Regions from separate parts of the Herbidospora sp. RD11066 genome, predicted to be linked through region 1. Evidence: riboswitches for the same ligand, from Rfam matches in the RefSeq annotation. Region 1 holds a riboswitch; the other holds the start of a gene.
The links. Region 1 has a riboswitch for cobalamin ahead of ACYQ78_RS32365 (CbtB domain-containing protein). Riboswitches for the same ligand answer to the same signal wherever they lie in the genome.
Positions count from the first base shown of each region.

Region 2: it holds a riboswitch for cobalamin, as region 1 does, so the genes downstream of both, ACYQ78_RS01565 (ABC transporter substrate-binding protein) here and ACYQ78_RS32365 (CbtB domain-containing protein) in region 1, are expected to answer to the same signal.

Region 1 is NZ_BAAGDO010000010.1:217,540-222,831, forward strand. Features, by position in the region: gene ACYQ78_RS32355 (acyltransferase family protein) at 367-1,683, shown strand; gene dop (depupylase/deamidase Dop) at 1,759-3,276, shown strand; adenosylcobalamin (AdoCbl) riboswitch at 3,444-3,587, shown strand; gene ACYQ78_RS32365 (CbtB domain-containing protein) at 3,593-3,784, shown strand; gene ACYQ78_RS32370 (CbtA family protein) at 3,784-4,464, shown strand; gene ACYQ78_RS32375 (histidine phosphatase family protein) at 4,583-5,098, shown strand; gene ACYQ78_RS32380 (VWA domain-containing protein) at 5,125-5,292, shown strand, end outside.
Region 2 is NZ_BAAGDO010000001.1:335,215-340,506, reverse strand. Features, by position in the region: gene ACYQ78_RS01580 (ABC transporter ATP-binding protein) at 1-163, opposite strand, end outside; gene ACYQ78_RS01575 (FecCD family ABC transporter permease) at 160-1,167, opposite strand; gene ACYQ78_RS01570 (hypothetical protein) at 1,276-1,491, opposite strand; gene ACYQ78_RS01565 (ABC transporter substrate-binding protein) at 1,748-2,677, opposite strand; cobalamin riboswitch at 2,757-2,878, opposite strand; gene ACYQ78_RS01560 (sensor histidine kinase) at 2,906-4,102, shown strand; gene ACYQ78_RS01555 (response regulator transcription factor) at 4,248-4,892, shown strand.

The DNA of each region.
Region 1 (5,292 bases):
GGCGGACCGCCTCTTGGCCAGGGGCCGGGTGTGCCGTCGGGGCCCGCGGATGTGCGAGCCTGGCCGGGCGCACCTGAGGCGGCCGCTCCGGATGCGCCCGCCTGGCCTGAGGCGGCTGTAGCTCCGGTTCCGAGGACGGTGACGCCCACTTCCGACGCCCGGGTGTGGCCTGTCGGCCCCCAGGCGACGCCGGGGGCGTCTCAGAGCTGGCCGGGCGTTCCGCAGGCGAACCCGGAGGCGGCTCGTGCTGACGGGACCTCGGGGGCGGATGTCCATGCATGGCCGGTTGGTGCGTCCGGGCCGACGGATGTTCGTGCCTGGCCCGGTGGTGCCGGGGATATACACGCCTGGCCGGGAGCTTCGGCCGTGCCGGTGGAGGGCGCGCCCGCCGTTGACGTGACGGCGGCGCGGCCCGGGCCCGGGACGTGGAACGGGGGCTCCGAGGCGCCGGTGACCGGGCAGTTCCTGGGGTTATCCCAGGATGTGGCGGCGCTGGAGAGAGAAGCGTCCGCCGGGCGTGGTGGGCGGAGGCGGGGTGGGGTGGCCACGGCGCCGCCCCCGCCCGTGGCGGAGGCCGATCCGCGGACCGGGCTCGCGCCGCCGGTGCGGCGGCCTCGGCTGGTCGAGCTCGATCTGCTGCGGTTCATCGCGGCGTTCGCCGTCATGGCGTTCCACTACATGGCCGCGTCGCGGTCGCTCTGGGACGCCCAGCCGGTCGAGCTGTTCGCGCCGGTCAAGTACCTCACGACGCTCGGCATCCTCGGGGTCGAGCTGTTCTTCCTCATCAGCGGGTTCGTCATCCTGATGAGCGCCTGGGGCCACAGCCTGCGGCGGTTCGCGGTGTCACGGTTCGCGCGGCTCTATCCCGCCTACTGGTTCACCGTGATCGCCTTGTACGTGCTCTATACGTACACGAGCACGGAGGCCTTCAAGCCCAATCTGGACACCACCGGGTACGTGATCAATCTCACGATGCTGCAGGAGGCGTTCGGCGTCATTCCCGCCGGGGGGGTGTTCTGGTCCCTTTGGGTGGAGCTGAAGTTCTACTTCCTGATCTCGATCATCGTGATCATGGGGGTCAACCTGCGGCGGGCCATGGCGTTCATGTGGGTGTGGCTGGCCGCGGCGATCTTCGCCGAGTGGCTGCAGCACTGGCTGGTCACCGAGATCTTCATGCCGCGGCAGGCGCCCTACTTCATCGCCGGCATGGCCTTCTACCTGATCCACCGCGAGGGCTCGACCGTCACTCGCTGGGGGTTCGTCCTGGTGAGCTACTCCTGTTCCGTGTACGTCGCCCTGGAGCGGATGCAGAGCCGGATCGACGCCGTGGGGAGCAAGAACTTCCCGGCGCCCGACCCGGCGGTCATCGCCTGGATCACGGTCATCTACCTGCTCATGGCGGCGGTGGCCCTGGGGTGGCTGCGGTGGGTCCGCTGGCGGGCGCTGACCACGGTGGGGGCGCTCACCTACCCCCTCTACCTGGTACATCAGAACGTCTCGGCGGTACTTATCCCGGAATTCCGGGAATCTATAAACCCGTGGCTACTCGTCGGGGGCACGATGCTGGCATCGATTCTGCTGTCGTATGCTGTATACCGGCTTGTTGATCGCCCAGGTCAGCGGTTGCTACGCCGTCTGATGGGCAGGAGCCCTGTGGAACAACGCCAGGCATCGGTGCCGTAACTGTCTGGTGGCCGGGCATAGTGAAGGGGCTAGGCTCGGGATATAAACGGCGGAACGACAGGCCATGGGGTGCGCATGACAGTCCGGCGGGTGATGGGCATCGAGACCGAGTACGGCATCAGTGTGCCCGGTCAACCAGGTGCTAACGCGATGGTGACCTCGTCGCAGGTCGTCAACGCGTACCTGGCGGCCTCGGCCGCGCGCGCCCGCCGAGCCCGGTGGGACTTCGAGGAGGAGAACCCGCTCCGCGACGCCCGGGGTTTCGACCTCGCCCGTGAGGTCGCCGACTCCAGCCAGCTCACCGACGAAGACCTCGGCCTGGCCAACGTCATCCTCACCAACGGCGCCCGGCTCTACGTCGACCACGCCCACCCCGAATACTCCACGCCCGAGTGCACCAACCCCCGGGCCGCGGTCATCTGGGACAAGGCGGGCGAGCGGGTCATGCACGACGCGGCGGTCCGCGCCTCGGGCATGCCGGGCAACGCGCCCATCCAGCTCTACAAGAACAACACCGACTCCAAGGGCGCCAGCTACGGCTGCCACGAGAACTACCTGATGCGCCGGGCGACCCCGTTCGCCGACATCGTGCGCCACCTGACCCCGTTCTTCGTCTCGCGCCAGGTCTTCGCCGGCGCGGGCAAGGTCGGCATCGGGCAGGACTCGCGCGGCGACGGCTACCAGATCTCCCAGCGCGCCGACTTCTTCGAGGTCGAGGTGGGCCTCGAGACGACGCTCAAGCGGCCGATCATCAACACCCGCGACGAGCCCCACGCCGACCCGGAGAAATACCGCCGGCTCCACGTGATCATCGGCGACGCGAACATGTCGGAGATCTCGACCTACCTGAAGCTCGGCACGACCTCGCTGGTCCTGGCGATGATCGAAGACGGCTTCCTCACGGTCGACCTGTCGGTCGAGTCGCCGGTCGCGGCGCTGCGGGCCATCTCCCACGACCCCTCCCTCAAGCACATCATCACGCTGCGGTCGGGTCGGAAGATGACCGGGATCCAGCTCCAGATGGAATACCTGGAGCAGGCCCGCAAATACGTCGAAGACCGCTACGGCTCCAACGCCGACGAGATGACCAAAGACGTGCTCAACCGGTGGGAGTCGGTGCTCACCCGCCTCGCCGAAGATCCGATGCAGCTCTCCCGGGAGCTCGACTGGGTGGCCAAGCTGGAGCTCCTCGAGGGCTACCGCACCCGCGACAAGCTGCCCTGGTCCCACCCCCGGCTCCAGCTCGTCGACCTGCAATACGCCGACATCCGGCCGGAGCGCGGGCTCTACAACCGTCTGGTCGAGCGGGGCCGCATGCAGCGCCTGGTCACCGAAGACGACGTGGAGCGTGCTATCGAGACGCCGCCCACCGACACGCGCGCCTACTTCCGGGGGCGCTGTCTTCGGCAGTACAGCGAGTCGGTCGCGGCCGCCTCGTGGGACTCGGTCATATTCGACATCCCGGGGCGCGAGTCGCTGCAGCGGGTTCCGACGCTGGAGCCGCTCCGGGGGACAAAGGCCCATGTGGGCGACCTGCTCGACCGGTGCCGCACGGCGGCCGAACTGGTCCAGGCACTGACCGGCGACTCCTGATCCGAGACGCGTTCACCAGAGCCCGTGGTCATTCCGGCCACGGGCTCTGGTGTGTTCGGCGGTCCCGAGAAAGAGGTGAGGCGCGCCTCGGGGCCACTGTTTTCTGATCTACGTTGTAAAGTGGCCGGGATCGTGTCATCTTGACGGGTTTCGGTAGATCGGGGTACGTTCGCCGGGAATTGTGGCGGCGTGTGGGAAACCGGTGAGAGTCCGGTGCGGTCGCGCCACTGTGATCCATCAGCCGATGGAAAGTCAGGTCACCACCCGCCACGTTGATCTACGACAGGGACGCGCAATCCCGGAGGAGGATCGTGGCGTGAGCCAGATTTCCAGCTCCCCATCCATTCCCGTACGCAACCTGCTGCCCTGGTCGGCGGCGGTGCCGGTGCTTCTGATCGTCGCCTACCTGGTGACGATGGACTCGGCGGGGCTGCTCGCCTCAAGCGGTGACTTCCTGCATGAGCTCATGCACGACGGCCGTCACCTGCTCGGCGTTCCCTGCCACTGATGATCAAGGACTTCTTCCTCCGGGGCCTCGGCGCCGGAGCCGTCGCCGGGCTGCTCGCGGGACTCTTCGGGTTCCTCGTCGGGGAGCCCTTCATCGACCAGGCCATCGCGATCGAGGAGGCCGCCGCAGGGGCGGGTCACTCGCACGCCGACGAACTGGTCAGCCGGGGCGGGCAGGCCTTCGGGCTCTTCCTCGCCACCACCCTCTACGGCCTGGTCATCGGCGGGCTGTTCGCGCTCGCCTACGCCTTCGTCAAGGGCCGCTTCGGGCCCGCCAACGAGCAGTCGCTCGCCGTCACGCTGGCCGCCGGGGGGTTCCTGTCGGTCGTGCTCGTGCCGTTCCTCAAGTATCCGGGCAACCCGCCCGCTGTCGGCGACCCGGAGACGATCGGGCAGCGCACCGTCCTCTATCTGGTGATGCTGGTCATCGGGCTGCTGGCGCTCGGGGCGGGGGCGGTGATCCACCGGCATTACGGGTGGGTCGCGGCCGTCCCGGCGTTCCTGGTGATCGTCGGGGTCGCCTACGCGGTGCTGCCGGCCATCCAGGAGGTGCCGCAGGAGTTCCCGGCGGTGCTGCTGTGGAACTTCCGGGTGTCGTCGCTGGGCATGCAGGCGGTGCTCTGGGGCGTGCTCGGCTCGGTGTTCGCCCTGCTGTCCGCCCGGCGGCCGGTGCGGGTCTGACCCGGACCGGGCGCGCGGTGGAGGCGGTCTCGTCTCAAGGGCCGGTGCGGGGCCTGCGATCGGTGTCAGGCCCGACGCCGAGATCGCAGGTCGGCCACGGCCGGCGGCGAGGTGTGTCGTGAAGGCGGTGCGGGTGACGCTGAGGGCGCACCCGCTTACCGTCGGCCAGCGGGAAGGCGCGTTCCCGTTGGCCGACGAGCCGCTGGAGGGCGACCGGCCCGCGCTGGCGCGGCCGCATTCGACCCGAGTCCTGCGAGGGCCCGAAGCTCGATGTGATCTTCTCCCCGGGGCCGAGGTGACGCCCGAGCTGCGGGATCTCGACATGGGGAGCTGGCGCGGGCGGAGGCTGGCCGGGATCGATCCCGTCGAGCTCGCCCAGTGGATCCACGATCTCCATGCCGTGCCTCACGGCGGGGAGTCGGTGGCCGCGCTGATCGAGCGGGTGCGCGAGTGGCTCGGCGGGCTCGACGGCGGGCCGGTGCTCGCGCTCACCCATCCCGCCGTCGTGCGGGCCGCCGTCGTGGTGGCCACGGGGGCGGACTATCGGCGCCTCGACGTGCCCCCGCTGGGGAGTGCGCTGCTCACCGGGGTGGGTGGCCGGTGGAATCTGCGGTTGAAAGGAACTCTGGAGTGACCTATCCGTTCAGCGCCGTTGTCGGGATGGACGACCTCAAACTGGCGCTCATCCTCAACGCCGTGTCGCCACGGGTGGGGGGTGTGCTGGTCCGCGGGGAGAAGGGCACGGCGAAGTCCACGATCGTGCGGGCGCTCGCCGAACTGCTCCCTTCTGTGGATGTGGTGCCGGGGTGCCGGTTCGCCTGCGACCCC
Region 2 (5,292 bases), on a different contig from region 1:
TGCACGGCACCAGCCCCATGATGGCCTTGAGCAGGGTCGACTTCCCGGCCCCGTTGGGCCCGATGACCGCCAGCCAGCGGCCCTCGCGGGCCGTCGCGGTCACCCCGCGCAGCACCGGCCGCCCGCCGAGCTCCACCCCGACACCGGTGATCTCGACGGTCATGTCTCCACCTTCCGGGTGGCCCGCAGGATGGTGACGAAGAACGGCGCCCCGACGAACGCGGTGACCACCCCGATCGGCAGCTCGGCCGGGGCGAGGACGGTCCGCGCGATCAGGTCGGCGCTCACCAGGAACGCGCCTCCCACCAGCAGCGACAGCGGCAGCACCACCCGGTACGACCCCCCGGCCAGGCGCCTGACCGCGTGCGGCACCACCACCCCGACGAACCCGATCAGCCCTCCGGCCGACACGGCGGCGGCGGTGGCCAGCGAGGCCGCGACCAGCACGACCAGCCGCACCCGCCCGGCCCGCACCCCCAGCGCGGAGGCCTCGTCGTCACCGACCGACAGCACGTCGAGCAGCCGCCCGTGCACCAGCAGGATCGCAGCGGCAACGGCGGCGTAGGGCGCACACCTGACCACCTGATCCCACCCGCCGCCGACGTCGCCGAGGATCCAGGCGTAGACGCGCTGGAGCTCCTCGACCTTGAGCTGCTGGAGGAAGGTCTGGATGGCGGTGAGGAACGAGGTCACCGCGACTCCGGCGAGCACGAGCGTGGCGGTCCCGCCACCTCTCGTGGCGGTATGCCCGAGCCCGTAAGCCAGCAGCACCCCGCCGACCGCCCCGCAGAACGCCGCGAGCGGCACCCCGACCCCGTCGCCCGCGACCACGATGACCAGCGTGACGGTCAGCCCGGCTCCGGCGGCGGCGCCGAGCAGATAGGGATCGGCCAGCGGATTGCGGAACACGCCCTGGTACCCGGCGCCCGCGACCGCCAGCAGCCCACCGACCATCGCCCCGAGCAGCACCCGGGGCAACCGCAACTCGAACAGCACCCCGTTCTCCAACGGGGTGAGCCCGGAGGCGACATCCACGAACGGCAGCCGATCGACCAGCGCCAGCACCACCCCCTTCAGGGGCAGCCCGGCGGCACCGACCATGAGACCCGCGGCCATACAGGCGACCAGGACCACGGCAGCCGCCCCGATCCAGAAATTTCGAGACATCAGCCTGCGGCCTGACCGGAGCGCAGCACGGTCATCGACCGGCGTGCTTGACCTGAACCGGCTCGCGAACGACGCGATTGCGGCAAGTCCTGACCCGAACCGGCACGATCACCGCACAGCGGCGACGGCTCCGCGCCTGAGCGTGAACCCGCTCGGACCCAGCACCCTGAACTCACACGTGAACCAGCCCCGCCCCAGCACCCCCAGCTCGGACGTGAACCAGCCCCGCCCCAGCACCCCGAGCTTGCACGTGGACCAGCCCCGCCCCAGCCCCCCGCGTTTCGGTGTGAACCAACTCGTTCCCGGCATCGCGTGCTTGGACATGCAGCCACTCCGTCGTGGCTTTGGGGCCGCCCGTGGTTTCGTCCCGGCCTCATGCGGCTGTCGGTCGGCGGTCGCGCGCTGAACGGGCTCGGTCGTGGCGTTCTGCCGGAAGGCCTTGGGGCGGCGAGGCGCGGAAAGGGGCGTTTGGGCATCGGCCCGTGCTCTTGGCCAGGCCTCATGCGGCTGTCGGTCGGCGTTCGCGCGCTGGCAAGGGCTCCGTGCCAAACGGCCGAGCGGAATGGGAGGCGGTCGGGCATCAGCCGGCGGCCTTGGCCACCCCGGCGCCGATGGCCTCGGCCAGGTCTACGACGCGGGGGCCCCAGCGGGAGGCGATGTCGTCGTCGAGTTCGACCACGTCGCCGTTCTTGACGGCCTTCAGGCCGCCCCAGCCGGGGCGCTTCGCGAGGGCTTCGGCGTTCTGCTGGCAGCACTTCACGTCGGCCAGGAAGATCAAATCAGGGTCGGCCTTGGCGACGAACTCGGCCGACAGTTTGGGGTAGCCACCGGCCGCGTCGGGGGCCTCGTCGGCGATGTTGACCAGGCCGAACAGGGCGTAGATCTGGCCGATGAAGGTGGTCGAGGTCGCGGCATACGGAGTGACGTCGAGCTCGTGGTAGTACGTCAGTTTCGCCTGGGGAGCGGCGGCGGCCAGGTCGGCGAGCTTCTGCTTCATCCCCGTCACGACCTCGTCGGCCTTGGCGCGGTTGCCGGTGGCGGTGCCGAGGTTCTCGATCTCCGTGTACGCGTCGTCGATCTTGGTGGCGGCCGACAGGACCAGTACCGGCACGCCGACCTTGCCAAGCCCGGCCACGACGCCTTCGAGGTCGTTGGAGACGATCACCAGGTCGGGCTGCTCGGCGGTGATGGCCTCGACGTTGGGCTTGAAGCCCGACAGGGCGGTCTTGGGCGCCTCGGGCGGGAAGTTCGACTGGTCGTCGACCGCGACGACCTGCGGCCCGGCGCCGATCGCGAACAGCGACTCGGTGGCCGTGGGCGACAGCGACACGACCCGTTGCGGCCTTTCCGCGATCGTGACGGCGCCGTTGGCGGCCTGCACGGTCACCGGGAAGGGGCCGCTGCTCTGAGCGGCGGGAGAAGCGGGGGTCGCGGTGTCGGCACTGCTGCAACCGGACAGCAGGGTGACACCCAGCAACACACCCGCGAGAGCCGTACGCAAGGGCCTCACGAGGTTCCTCCGAAGGGGGTTGCCGGAACGAGAGACCCGGGGACGGATCACCCTTTCCACGAGGGCGGATGGCGTCGGCGACGACACAGGCGACCTGGCTGCCCTCCGGGGAGGAGGGTTCACAGTTGCGGGAACAGCGCCGGGTTCACACCGGACTTCGCTGCGGCGTCACGCGCCCATACCGTACCAACAGCGATTTTGACCCGGACGTGAGGCTAGGCTGACCCCATGGTGTGGCGGGCCGTCAGGGCGACCGGGCGGCTGGTGCTCGATCTGCTGCTGGTCCCCCTGGGCTTCTTCGCCCTCCTCGGCACCGTGATCACGATGATCCTGTCGGCGACCTATCTCGGGTTGCTGCTGCTGCCGTACTCGATCCGGTTCAACCGAGCGGTCGCGTCGCTGGCCCGGCGGAACGCGGCGGCGTGGCTCGGGGAGCGGGTGACGGCGTCCTACCGGCCCGTCCAGGGAGGTCCCCTAGCGCGGGTGCGCGCCGTCACGGGTGACCCGCAGACCTGGCGGGACCTCGGGTTCTTCGTCGTCCACTCCTTCACCGGGACGATCGGCGGGATCCTGGCGATCGGGCTGTGGGGCGCGCTCGGCTGGGGGCTGTCGATCCCGATCTGGTGGTGGGCGCCGCTGCCCGAACACGCCATCTACCTGCCGTGGGCGCTCGACTCGTGGGCGCGGGTGGTGATCACCGTGCCGGTGTTCCTCGGGCTGGTCGGGGCGGTCGGGTTCCGGGTGGTGCCGAGGCTCGCCGACGGGCTGTTCCGGCTGGCCAAGGCGATCCTGGCGCCCCGGCACGTACGCCTGGCCGAACGGGTCACCGAGGCGCTCGACGCCCACGGCCACGAACTGCGCCGCATCGAACGCGACCTCCACGACGGCGCCCAGGCCCGGCTGGTCTCCATCGCCATGCGGCTCGGCATCGCCGAACGGGTGCTGGCCGACGACCCCGGCAAGGCCGCCGCGCTCATCACCGAGGCCCGGCTGAGCACCGAAGAGACGATGACCGAGCTGCGCGGCATCATCCGCGGCATGTACCCGCCGATCCTGGCCGACCGCGGCCTGCCCGGCGCGGTCGCGGCGCTGGCCGGGCGGTCGCCGGTGCCGGTCGAGGTCGAGACGGCCGACGTGGGGCGCCTCCCTGCGGCGGTCGAGGCCGCGGCCTACTTCGTGATCGCCGAAGCCCTGACGAACGTGGCCCGGCACAGCGCGGCGACCCGGGCGAGGGTGGGCGTCCAACGTACGGAAGGCAGGCTCGTGGCCGAAGTGAGCGACGACGGAAAGGGCGGCGCCGACGAACAGGGCGGATCCGGCCTCGCCGGCATCCGCCGCCGCGTCAGCGCCTTCGACGGCACGACCACCCTGACCAGCCCGCCGGGCGGGCCGACGACCTTGCGAGTGGAACTGCCATGCGAATGACGCACGGGCGCGAAGCGGGTGGGGCCGCGTTGCGCGTGACGCACGAGCGCGAAGCGGGTGGGGCCGACCTGCGCATGACATACGGGCGGGAAGCCGGTGCGGCTTCCATCATCTGGCGGAAGGGCGCGGTGCGGGTGGGGCTTACGTGCGAGTGATCATCGTGGAGGACAGCGTTCTGCTGGCCGAGGGGCTGACGCTGCTGCTCAACACCGAGGGGCACGAGGTGGTCGCCACCGTCGGGACCGCCGAGGAGTTCCACGGGGCGGTCGACGAGCACCGGCCCGACATCGCCGTGGTCGACATCCGGCTGCCGCCGACCTTCCGCGACGAGGGGGTCCGCGCGGCGATCCAGGTCCGCCGCGACCATCCGGGGCAGCCGATCCTGGTCCTCTCCCAGTACGTCGAGCAGACCTACGCGACCGAGCTGCTCGCCGGAGGCGGGGGCGGCATCGGCTACCTGTTGAAAGACCGCGTGGCCCGGGTGTCGGAGTTCGTCGACGCGCTGGAGCGGGTGGCCAGGGGCGGCACCGCGATGGACCCCGAGGTGATCGCCCAGCTCCTCATCCGCCGCCACGCCCACCCGATCGACACCCTCACCCCGCGCGAGCGCGAGGTCCTGTCGCTGATGGCCGAGGGCCACTCCAACACCGACATCGCCACCACCCTCGTCGTCACCGAACGAGCGGTGCACAAGCACGTCGGCAACATCTTCGCCAAACTCGGCCTCCCCCCGAGCGACAGCGGCCACCGCCGAGTCCTGGCGGTTTTGGCCTACCTCTCCGGGACCTAGCAGCCGCACGAGCGGATGCATCAGTAGCGCACGGGCTGATGCGTCGCGGGCACAAGCAGGCGCCGCCACGGCGTGCGGTGGATGCGCAGCCGGGCCGGTTGGCGATATGCCGAAATTTCGGGCGCGAACCCTGCGGCCCGTCCCAAAGGCAGGTCGATCGGACTCCGCAGGAAACCACAGGGTGTGTTGGACACCGCGCCGAGCCAGGGCCGACGTTCTGGACTACCGGTGCCAAGCGGCCATATGACGAAATTTCGGGCGCGAACCCTGCGGCCCCGTTCCCCGGATGCAGGTCGATCGGAAGCCGCAGGGTGGGCGGGGAACCGCAGGGTGCGGTGGACACGCCGCCGGGCCAACGCCGACGTCCTGGGCTACCGGTGCCAAGCGGCCATACGCCGAA